Regions from separate parts of the Aquicoccus sp. SU-CL01552 genome, predicted to be linked through region 2. Evidence: riboswitches for the same ligand, from Rfam matches in the RefSeq annotation. Region 2 holds a riboswitch; the other holds the start of a gene.
The links. Region 2 has a riboswitch for cobalamin ahead of ABWV23_RS03355 (hypothetical protein). Riboswitches for the same ligand answer to the same signal wherever they lie in the genome.

Region 1 (5,864 bases), 140 kb from region 2:
CAGCCAGGACCGGATCGCCGGCCCGCAGGCCGAGTTCGGGATCTACAAGCCGATCGACCTGAGCAAGATCGACACCGCGCAGTTCATCCCCTCGATGCTGGAGGCCACCAAGGCCAACACCACCGTCGGCGGCGAGATTTACGGCGTGCCGCATGTCTGGGGCACCTCGGGCCTGGTGGTCGACACCAAGAAGGCCCCCTCGGTCAAGGACTACACCGATCTCTGCGGCGCCGAGGTGGCGGGCAAGGTGTCCTACCGGCTCAAGCGCCCGACGCTGATCGGCTTTGCCTTCGCCATGGGGATGGACCCCTTTGCCGCCTATGGTGACGAGGCCGCCTACAAGGAGGTCATGGACAAGGTCGAGGCCAAGCTGGTCGACTGCAAGCCCAACGTGAAAACCTACTGGGGCGGCGGTGACGAGCTGATGGGCCTGATGCGCTCGGGCGAAGCCGTGGCCGCGATGGCCTGGGACACCGGCGGCTGGAAACTGAACGCCGACAACCCCGACATCACCTTTGTCGCCCCCGCCTCGGGCGCGCTGGGCTGGGTCGATACCTTCGTGCTGCCGGCCAAGGGCCGTGCCGATGATGCCGCCTATGCCTGGATCAACTTCGTGATGCAGCCCGAGATCGCCGCGATGATCACCGAGGCCGCCGGCAACTTCACCGCCTCCAAGGGCGCCGACGAGTTTGCCGCCGCCGACCTCAAGGCACGTTACCAGGCCAGCTTCCCGCCCGAGGCGCTGGACAACATCAAGTGGTACCCGCCGGTCCCCGCCGGGCTTGAGGCCATCGAGGGTGGCGTGCTGGACCGCGTCAAGGCCGCCCAGTAAACCGACCGCAACGAAAACCAGCGGCACCCGGGACAAACCCCGGGGGCCGCATCTTCAATTCCGGAAGCCTTCATGACCCCCGATCTCGAATGTCTGAACCTGGTCAAGCGGTTCGGTGACACAACCGCGGTGGACAACGTCTCGTTCGACGTGCCGCGCGGGTCGTTCTTTTCCATCCTGGGCCCCTCGGGCTGTGGCAAGACCACGATCATGCGGATGATCGCGGGCTTTCTCGAGCCCACCTCCGGCGACATCCAGATCCGGGGCCGCTCGGTCCTGAACACGCCGCCGAACAAGCGACCGGTGAACATGGTGTTCCAGCACCTGGCGCTGTTCCCGATGATGACCATCGCCGAGAACATCGGCTACGGGCTGCGCCGCAACGGGCTGCCCAAGCCCGAGATCGCCAGGAAGGTCGACGAGGCGCTGGAGCGCATCGGCCTGCCGGGCATCGGGAACCGCAAGGTCGACGAACTGTCGGGCGGCCAGAAACAGCGGGTCGCCATCGCCCGCTGCATGGTTCTGGAGCCTGACGTTCTGCTGCTGGACGAACCGCTGGGCGCGCTGGACCTCAAGCTGCGCGAACGGATGAAGGTCGAGCTCAAGGCGCTGCAGGCGGCCTTTGACACCACCTTCGTCTATATCACCCACGACCAGTCCGAGGCGCTGGTCATGTCCGACCAGATCGCGGTGATGAACCACGGAAGGTTCGAGCAGATCGGCACCGGGCAGGATCTTTATTACCGGCCCGCGACCTCCTTTGTCGCCGGCTTCGTCGGAGATACCAACCACTGGTCCGGGCAGGTCACCCGGGTCGAGGGCGATGAGATGGAGATCCGGACCGACAGCGGGCTGCTGCTGCGCGGGGCCAGCCACGGGCGGGCGCTGAGCACCGGCGACAGCGCGCAGATCTTTGTCCGGCCCGAGTCGATCCGCATCGCCTATGACACCGAGGAACTGACTCATTTCGACAACCGGATGACCGGGCGCGTCTCGTCGATCCTGTTCAACGGTGCCGCCAGCCGGATCATCGTGCAGGATCCCGACGGGCGCGAGGAGATCGAGGTCAACCTGCCGCAATCGGGCGAGTTTTCCACCCTCGCCCGTGGCGCCGAGGTGCATATCGGCTGGTCCGGTGCGCAGGGCAACTGTTTCGCCGCCGGAGGCCGATGAATGCGCGCACAAGCGAAACTGGGCCTGTTCCTTCTGCTGTCGCCGCTGCTGCTGTGGCTGACCCTGCTGATCCTGATCCCGCATGTGGACATGCTGCTGGTCTCGCTGCGTGAACGCATCGGCGTCGGGCAGTACCGGATCAGCCTTGCCAACTATTTCACCTTTTTCAGCGAACCGCTCTACCTGAGGACCTTCCTGCGCACCGCAGTGATGTCGATCATGGCCACCGCGATTACCCTGCTGATCGCCTTCCCGGTGTCTTACTACATCGCCAAGATGGCGCGCGGGCGAGTGCGCTCGGCGCTGTTCCTGCTCTGCCTTGTGCCGTTCTGGGTGTCGGAACTGGTGCGCACCTTCGGCTGGATGATCCTGCTGCGCGAAACCGGCGTCATCTCGAACCTGCTGCAGTTCCTCAATCTCACCGAAGGCCCGGTCGAACTGCTCTACAACGACGCCGCGATCATGGTCGGGCTGGTCTATACCTCGATGCTGTTCATGGTGGTGCCGCTGGTCACGACGCTGGAAAGCCTGCCGGACGAGGTGATCGAGGCCGGCTATGACCTGGGCGGCAACGGCTTTTCCGTGCTGCGCGAGATCGTGATCCCACACGCCATGCCGGGCATCGTCTCGGGCTGCATCGTGGTGTTCATGCTGAGCCTTGGCAATTACCTGACGCCGACCATGCTGGGCGGCAAGGACAGCCTGTGGTTCACCGAGCTGATCTACTCCCAGTTCATCGTCCGCTTCAACTGGGAGCTGGGCGCGGCCTTCGGCTTCATGCTGCTGATCCTGTCCTCGACCATCGTCTGGGGCATGCTCAAGCTGACCGGCCAGTCGCTGGAAAAGACAATGGGCTGAGGACACCGTACAAATGATCCCCTCGATTCCCCAATCCCGCTTTCTCACCGTCAGCTACACGGCCTATATTGCGCTGTTCTTCATCTTCCTCGCGTTGCCACTTGTGGTGGTCGCGGTGTTCGCCTTCAACGACAGCCAGTTCCCCTCTCTGCCGTGGGAGGGGTTCACCTGGAACTGGTTCTTCGGCACGGAACGCCCGATGATCGGTGTCTTTCACGAACGCCCGATCCTGCGGGCGATCGGCACCTCGGCCATTGTCGCGATCTTCGTGTCGATCCTGTCGGTCGGCGTCGGTCTGTCCAACGCCTTCCTGTTCAACCGCTACCGGTTCCGGGGCCAAGGCATTCTCTATGTCTTCATGCTGCTGCCGCTGGTGATCCCGGGGATCGTGCTGGGCATCTCGATCCTGGTGTTTTCCAGCCGCGCGGCCGAAGGGTTGTGGGACCTGGCACAATGGGATGTCACGGCGCTGCGGCCCGGGCTGACGCTGGTGATCCTCGGACAGTTCTCGTTCATCGCCACCATCGCCACCCTGGTGATCGCGGCGCGATTGCAGAAATTCGACAAGACGCTGGAAGAGGCGGCGCTGAACCTGGGCGCCAGCCGGTTGACGGCGGTGCGCACCGTCACCCTGCCCTACCTGGCACCGGCGATGATCGGCGCCTTTGTGGTGGCCTTCCTGATGAGTTTCGAGAACTTCAACACCACGCTGATGCTGGTGGGCTCGGACGCACCGCTGACCATCGCCATGTTCGACCGGCTGAAAGAGGGGTCCACCCCCCTGCTCAACGCGGTCTCTCTACTGCTGATGCTGGTCTCCAGTGGGCTGGCACTGATCATGATCTTCGCGCAAAAGCGCGGCTGACGTCGCGCCGGGACACCCCCGCGTCATTCCGCCCGGGGCGGCGATGGCGTGCGGGTCCCGGGCGATGGTCGGCGCGGGCATCGCCACGCCGTTGCTGCGCGAAACGCCTCGGCCCGCGCATCACACCGGTGAACCGCGGGCCGAGAGATCATCCGTTTTTTGCAGATCGGGCGGCGCTTACGCCATCCCCAGCGCTTCCTTGTACATTTCCAGCACCGCCTCTTCCTCGGCGATGTCGTCCTTGTCGCGCTTGCGCAGGGCAATCACCTTGCGCATCACCTTGGTGTCGTAGCCGCGTGCCTTGGCCTCGGACATCACCTCTTTCTGCTGGTCGGCGATGTCCTTCTTCTCGGCTTCCAGCCGCTCGAACCGCTCGATGAACTGGCGCAATTCGCCCGCGGTCACGCGGTAGTTGGCCTCGGCCGTGTTGTCGTCCACTGGGTCCATGATCCTGCTCCGCTCGATGGTCGGGATGTGAAAGTACCCGCCGGGATACCCCCCCCGCCCGGCTGCCGCAAGACGGGAATGACGCGCATCCTGCCGCAATCGTTCTTGCGTTGCGTGGCCGCAGCCCCTATCCACGGGGCTGCTTTGGTTCGGCGGCTTCGGCCGTCGTGAAAAGGGAACGCGGTTCGGTCCGGAAACGGGCCAAATCCGCGACTGCCCCCGCAACTGTAGGCGGAGAGCGGGGCCGGCAGATACCACTGAACCCGATCGGGGTTCGGGAAGGTCCGGCCCAGCGTTGACCCGCAAGTCAGGAGACCTGCCAGGGCGATCACCTTCATTTGGCGCGGGGTGCGTCAGATGGGCGGCGTTCGAACCGTAGGGGTGATGACCAACTCACCGTTTGCGGAAGAGCGCGGCCCGCCCGTGCCTTTCCAGACATTGCCGATACCTGTCCCGGAAAGGACAACGACGATGAAAAAACTGCTTCTGACGGCCTCCACGCTGTCGCTCTGCGCCGCCGGCGCCGCCCGCGCGCAAGAGGTCTTCGACCTGGACGAGATCACCGTCTCCTCGACCAAGGCGGGCACGCAAACCCCGCTCGACCGCACCGGGGCGACGGTGCAGGTGATCACGCAGGACGAGCTGGAACAGGCCGACGAAACCACGCTGGCCGAGTTTCTCGCCCGCCAGCCCGGCATCTCGGTCAGTGCCAATGGCGGCGTCGGCGCCAGCACCAACCTGCGCATCCGCGGGCTGGGCGGCGCATATATCAAGGTCTTGGTCAACGGCATCGACGTGACCGACCCCAGTTCGCCCCAGACGCAATTCGACTGGGGCGGAATGACCACCGCCAACCTCGGGCGGGTGGAGATCCTCAAGGGGTCCAGCTCGTCTCTCTACGGCTCGCGCGCGGTGGGCGGCGTGGTCAACATCTCGACCATCCAGCGCCCGGAGGAACCCGGCAGTGAAACCACCTTCGCGCTGGAGGGCGGCAGTTACGAGACCTACCGCGCGGCGGCGAGCTACGCCTACAGCGGTGAGCGCGGCGGCATGACCTTCGGCATCGACCGGATCACCACCAACGGATTCTCGGCCAAGAGCGGCGCCGGAAACACCGAGGCGGACGGCTACCAGGCCACCCAGATCACCCTGTCCGCCGATGTGATGGCGACCGATACCCTCAAACTGGGGCTGTCGGTCTATGCGCTCGATTCCGAGGGGGATTACGACGAGTTCGCCGGCGACGGCGCCGCCCCCTATGACGAGCGCAACACCACCGAGTCGCGCGGGGTCCGCGCCTATGCCGAGTTGATGACCGGCGCGGTGGATCACACCCTGTCGTTCACCTATTTCACCACCGACCGGCTGAGCAGTTCCAACGGCTTTGACACCACGTTTGACGGCGACCGCAAGCGGATCGACTATACCGGCAAATACACGGTCTCGGATGTGCTGACCTTCACCTTCGGCGCCGATTGGGAGGAAGAGAGTTTCAACACCGGCACCGATACCGGCAGCGTCGAGACCACCGGCATTTTCGGCGAGATCCTCTATGCCCCCACCGCCGATCTGGACCTCTCGGCCTCGGTCCGGCTGGACGATCATTCCACCTTCGGCGATTACGTGACCGGGCGGTTGGCCGCCGCTTACCGCGTGAGCGATGCCACTACCCTGCGCGCGGTCGCCGCA
Region 2 (5,864 bases):
GGCAATGTCGGACAGCGCCCGGATCGAGGCCTCGATCCCCAACATGACGCGCGAACAGGTCGAGGCGCAGTGTGACGGCCTGGCCCAGGCCATCGAGCCGCAGCTTCAGGGCATCGAGAGCCTGCAGTCGGGCCAGATCATGGCCAAGACCAAGGCCTTCCTCGAAAGCTCGGGGCAACCGATGGCGCAACTGGTTTCCGGCGGCAAGGTCTGCCTCGGCGCCGGTTACCGCGCCGACAATGCGCGCGTCGCACTGGCCAGCGCGGTGCTGCTGACCTCGGCGGGGCAGGGTGGTTATGGCGAACTGGTCAGCCATCATCTGCGCGAGGGGTTCGGCACGCTGCAGGCTGCACCGCAACAGGCGGCCTCCTGGATGCAGGTGGCAATGACCGCTGTGGCCAACGGCCTGCCGGTTCTTGGCCAGGGCCAGGGTCGCGCCGCCGTGCTGAAGGCTGCCTCGGGCGGTGCGATTCCGGTCTTCGGTGCCGCCAGCGAGTGACGGACGTGACTGTCTGACAAGAGGGCCCGCCCCGGGAAGGAGGCGGGCCCTTTTCTGTCTGATGTCCCGGTCGTTTTGTGCCTCGGTGCCGCAGGGGATGTCCCCGTGGTTCGCCCTTTCAAACGTGAAGAACAGAATGCGAACGAACCTTTAACTGCGATGCGATCCGGGTTAACATCCCGCCATGAGCAGTTTCGACGAAATCGACGCATTCGAGGGCGCGGCGCTGTCGGCGCGCGCGGTGGCAGCCCGTGGTCAGGCCATGGGGGCACCCTATCTGGACGACCTGAACCCGGCACAGCGCGAGGCGGTGGAGCGGCTGGACGGGCCGGTCCTGATGCTGGCCGGGGCAGGCACGGGCAAAACCAAGGCGCTGACGGCGCGAATCGTGCACCTGTTGAACACCGGCCGCGCCCGACCGAACGAGATCCTCGCGGTGACCTTTACCAACAAGGCCGCGCGCGAGATGAAAGAGCGGGTCGGCCGCCTGCTGGGGGCGAGCATCGAGGGCATGCCCTGGCTGGGCACCTTCCACTCGATCTGCGTCAAGCTGTTGCGGCGGCACGCGGAACTGGTCGGGCTGAAATCCAACTTCACCATTCTCGACACCGACGACCAGCTGCGGCTGCTGAAACAGCTGGTGCAGGCTGCCGGCATCGACGACAAGCGTTGGCCGGCGCGGCAACTGGCCGGGGTGATCGACAGCTGGAAGAACCGGGCGCTGACCCCGGACAAGGTACCGAGCGCCGATGCCGGCGCCTACAACCGGCGCGGCGTCGCGCTTTACGCGCAATACCAGACCCGCCTGCGCGAGCTGAACGCGGTCGATTTCGGCGACCTGCTGCTGCACGTGGTGATGATCTTTCAGAAACACCCTGACGTGCTGGAGCAGTATCAACGCTGGTTCCGCTATATCCTGGTGGACGAATACCAGGATACCAACGTGGCGCAGTACCTCTGGCTGCGGCTCTTGGCGGGAGGGCATCGCAACATCTGCTGCGTCGGTGATGACGACCAGTCGATCTATGGCTGGCGCGGCGCCGAGGTGGGTAACATCCTGCGGTTCGAAAAGGATTTTGAGGGCGCCCATGTGGTGCGGCTGGAGCAGAACTATCGCTCGACCCCGCATATCCTGGCGGCTGCCTCGAACGTGATCCGGGGCAACGCCGGGCGGCTGGGCAAGGAACTCTGGACCGAGGCGGAAGAGGGCGAGAAGGTCCGCCTGATCGGCCATTGGGACGGCGAGGAAGAGGCACGCTGGATCGGCGAAGAGATCGAGGCGATGCAGCGCGGCACGCGGGGGATGCGCGCCTTTGGCTTGAACGAGGTGGCGATCCTGGTGCGCGCCAGCCACCAGATGCGCGCTTTCGAGGACCGGTTCCTGACCATCGGGCTGCCCTACCGGGTGATCGGCGGGCCACGGTTCTATGAGCGGATGGAGATTCGCGATGCCATGGCCTATTTCCGGCTGGTGGTCAGCCCGGATGACGACCTGGCCTTTGAGCGCATCGTCAACACGCCCAAGCGTGGCCTTGGCGACAAGGCACAGCAGACCATCCAGACCGCAGCGCGCGCCAATGGCGTGAGCCTGCTGGAGGGCGCGCGGATCGCGGTCGAGGACGGGCTGATCAAGGGCAAGGGCGGCGCCGCGCTGCGTTCCCTGGTCGAGGATCTGCGCCGTTGGGGCCGGATGACCGGTGACGCGGACATGACCCACATGGAACTGGCCGAGATCGTGCTGGATGAAAGCGGCTATACCGGCCATTGGCAGAACGACAAGACTCCCGAGGCGCCGGGGCGGCTGGAAAACCTCAAGGAACTGGTCAAGGCGCTGGAAAACTTCGAGAACCTGCAAGGGTTCCTGGAACACGTCAGCCTGGTGATGGACAACGACAAGCAGGACGCCGAGCAGAAGGTCAGCATCATGACCCTGCACGCGGCCAAGGGGCTGGAGTTTCCCGCCGTGTTCCTCCCGGGCTGGGAGGACGGGTTGTTCCCGTCGCAACGCAGCATGGACGAGAGCGGCCTCAAGGGCCTCGAGGAAGAGCGGCGGCTGGCCTATGTGGGCATCACCCGCGCCGAGGAGTTGTGCACGATTTCCTTTGCCGGCAACCGCCGGGTGTTCGGGCAATGGCAATCGGCATTGCCGTCGCGCTTCGTCGATGAACTGCCCGAGGAGCATGTGGAGGTGCTGACGCCGCCGGGGCTCTACGGGGGCGGCTATGGCGCGGCGGCAACACAGGGCGGCGCGGTGCGCAGCAATATCGAATCGCGGGTGGCCGATGCGAATGTCTACAACTCGCCGGGCTGGAAACGGATGCAGGCGCGCGCCGGTCAGCGTGGCACCACCCAGCCGAAAGAGAGCCGCAACACCGTGATCGACCTCGATGCGGTGTCCAGCTTCACCATGGGCGAGCGGGTGTTCCACCAGAAATTCGGCTATGGCGCCATCATCGGCATCGAGGGCGACAAGCTCGAGGTCGATTTCGAGAAGGCCGGGCCGAAAAAGGTGGTGGCCCATTACGTCACGGCCAGCGACGACATCCCGTTCTGATGCCATCTGCCGGCGGGCGGGTGGATTTTTTTCGCGACGGGGCGGATTCCCGATGCAGCGCCATGCGAATCCTGTAATCTGACCGCGTAGGGTGCCCCCGCGAGGGGGAGAATTGGGAAGCCGGTGAGAGGCCGGCGCTGCCCCCGCAACGGTAAGGATTGGGTAAGTCCGGCAAAACCACTGAGGCGCAGGCCTCGGGAAGGGCCGGATCAGGGAGAGATCCCCCCACTGTCCAAGCCCGGAAACCAGCCTTGCAGCAACGAGTCGGATCGCGGGCGGCGGTCGGGGCGTGGGGGCTGGGCCGCGACCGGTCATTTTGCCCCCCGTTTCCTGTCCCTGTCCGCATGAACAGGATGATCGCCACGGGGCGTGGCAGGAAAGGATGCGGATGAACTTCAATTCAATACAGGCGGACCGGTCATGATTCTGGCCGGAATACTGCGGAATTTGCGCGATTTGCCCGAGGGGCGCTGTGCCGAGGCGGCGGCGCGGATCGGATTCCTGGAGTGGTTGATGAGTTTGCCAGCGGACTGCGGTGCGGGCGCGGCGGCCCGGGCGGCGGAACGGCGCGCGGCACCGATGTCGCGCAGTTACCCGGCGGTGGCGCGGTTCTGCGATTACTTGCGTGCGGCGCGGCGCGCCGACCGCGACGCGACAAGGCCCCTGCGCCGGGGCGGCTCGCGGGCGCGCCGGGCGGAACGTGAAAGACAGGCCTGAGGGACCCCCCCGAAAACGTGAAAACGGCGACACCAGGGAGGAGGAGAGGTGCCGCCGTTCTCTTTCAACACCGCGGCGCAGGGAGGAGGAGAGCGCCTTGGTGCAACATCACGGCGCAGGGAGGAGGAGAGCGCCGGGATGTATCCCGAATTTCATCGTCTTCCCGCCGGGGCGGGAAATGACCGGCGGCACCAGGGAGGAGGAGAGGTGCCGCCGGCTCATTGAACACCAAGCGCAGGGAGGAGGAGAGCGCCCGGTGTGTCACAACACCAAGCGCAGGGAGGAGGAGAGCGCCCGGTGTATGAGGTCCGGCATGATTGGGGCCGGTATAAGGTGCGGCGGCATCAGGGAGGAGGACGATGCCGCCGCGGAGAACAGGTTCCTAGGGAGGAGGAGAAGGAACCTGAACTGGTAAACTGGTGCTGGGCTCAGAGTTCTCCAGCTGCTTCGAGTGCCACGCGGCGCACTTCGGACCGGTGCAGGCCAAGGTCGGCCAGCTCACGGTTGGTCAGAGCGCTCAGCTCGGCGTAGGTACGACGGTACACGCGGTACTTGGCAAAGCGGCCCTTGAGGGCCTCTGTGGCACCGTGCACGCGGCTCATGAGAGAGGCGCCGTTTGCGTGGGTATGGGTCAGTGCAGTCATTGCTCGTTACCTTCGATCATCGTGTCGCCGTCGTCGTCGTGGCGTTGCTTGAGACTGAAATTAATCAAATGCTGCAGATGCACAATAGTTTTCGAAATCAATGCCGCTATGCAGCAAGTGCATAGATTGATTGTGAAAAAATCTGGCAGTATTGCTGACGTAAGGTCATTTCAACAAATTGCCGAGGCTTTGGGCGCGGCGCGTGGATATTGAGCGGCGGCGGTATAATAATGGCCATCTGCCATGCGTTTCGCGCTTCGTGTCATGCGCTTGACGCAGGGCGGGGGTTGCGACCCCGAGGGAATCGGGGCGCCGTCCTGCCCAGGTCGGATGATCACGGTTTCGTGTGGCGCTGACCCCGATCCTTGTTGTGCACCCAGGGTGGGTGTCGATGTGTTCTCTTTCGCTGATCGCGTGCCGACTCGCCGCCGTGCGGCCGGCGACTCGGGCCTTTTCAATGGGGGCGTGCGCCCCGGTCGGGGCATCTTTCGTCAATTCGGTCGGAATCGGCGTGTCGTGCCTGCCCGGTTGCAGGTGGGGTGACTCCTTATAGAGGAGGCTGCTGGCCCGGTGTGCGGCGACGTCCTGCAGGGCCCACTTATAGTAGTCAATCTCCGGCACAACGATTTGGGTCCGGATCCCGGCAACGATGCCGGCCGCTCCTGGCGCCGAGGTGATGTCGGCGTTACGGGAAATTGCGGGACTGGAGGGGGAATGGTGTTCAAAACGGGGTTGAGCGGTAAACCATCCGAGGTTTCCTGTTCCTAAAATAAGAACATAAGAGAAACATTTGCGGGGGTTTGCTCAGAATATGAATTTTTACGGGATTTTCTGGGAAAATTTGCGTCGTGTTTCTCCATACCACATGTAGTGGGCGTGTTGTGGACCTCAGCTAGGTGAGGGGATCTTCAGCTTGTTTCCCCTTGATTTCTGAGGGGTCCGGGGTGCAAAAGGCCATGTTTCCTTGGTTGATCCCGCAAATTGCAGTTGATTTCCATGAATTCCCGTGGCATTCATTGTTCATCGGATGAGAACGAGGACACAGGGGCGGAAGACCCCGAACCAAAACAAAAGAGCAGGTTTCATACAGGCACTTCGCTTTCATCTACCAAGAGATCCGGCGCGCGAGCGAGCAGACATCCCCCCAGGTGGCGCGCGCAGTCGGACACCCCGCACAGCGGGACAAGGGCGGCGGGTTGATCAGTGGCAGCAGATCAGCCCGCCGTTTTTCCATCCGGGGGCATGACTTTCGCGGGGGCGCAGGCAGAGGGACGACAGGGCGTGAGCCGACGGTTCAGAGGCGAATACACCTTCAAGGTGGATGCAAAGGGCAGGGTGTCGATCCCGGCCCTGTTTCGCCGTGTGCTCGAATCCGGCGATCCCGATTATACCGAGGGGCTGCGTCCGCAACTCGTCATCGTCTACGGCCCGCCCGACCAGCCCTATCTCG

Region 1: another riboswitch for cobalamin. It lies ahead of ABWV23_RS04060 (TonB-dependent receptor plug domain-containing protein); the one in region 2 lies ahead of ABWV23_RS03355 (hypothetical protein).

Annotation. Positions count from the first base shown of each region.
Region 1 covers NZ_BAABWV010000002.1:272,302-278,165, reverse strand. The annotation lists gene ABWV23_RS04085 (extracellular solute-binding protein) at 1-832, shown strand, start outside; gene ABWV23_RS04080 (ABC transporter ATP-binding protein) at 905-2,005, shown strand; gene ABWV23_RS04075 (ABC transporter permease) at 2,006-2,863, shown strand; gene ABWV23_RS04070 (ABC transporter permease) at 2,877-3,728, shown strand; gene ABWV23_RS04065 (DUF2312 domain-containing protein) at 3,906-4,175, opposite strand; cobalamin riboswitch at 4,304-4,513, shown strand; gene ABWV23_RS04060 (TonB-dependent receptor plug domain-containing protein) at 4,647-5,864, shown strand, end outside.
Region 2 covers NZ_BAABWV010000002.1:129,532-135,395, forward strand. The annotation lists gene ABWV23_RS03345 (peptidoglycan-binding domain-containing protein) at 1-499, shown strand, start outside; gene ABWV23_RS03350 (ATP-dependent helicase) at 684-3,053, shown strand; cobalamin riboswitch at 3,126-3,321, shown strand; gene ABWV23_RS03355 (hypothetical protein) at 3,474-3,770, shown strand; gene ABWV23_RS03360 (hypothetical protein) at 3,949-4,185, shown strand; gene ABWV23_RS03365 (DUF1127 domain-containing protein) at 4,199-4,414, opposite strand; gene mraZ (division/cell wall cluster transcriptional repressor MraZ) at 5,657-5,864, shown strand, end outside.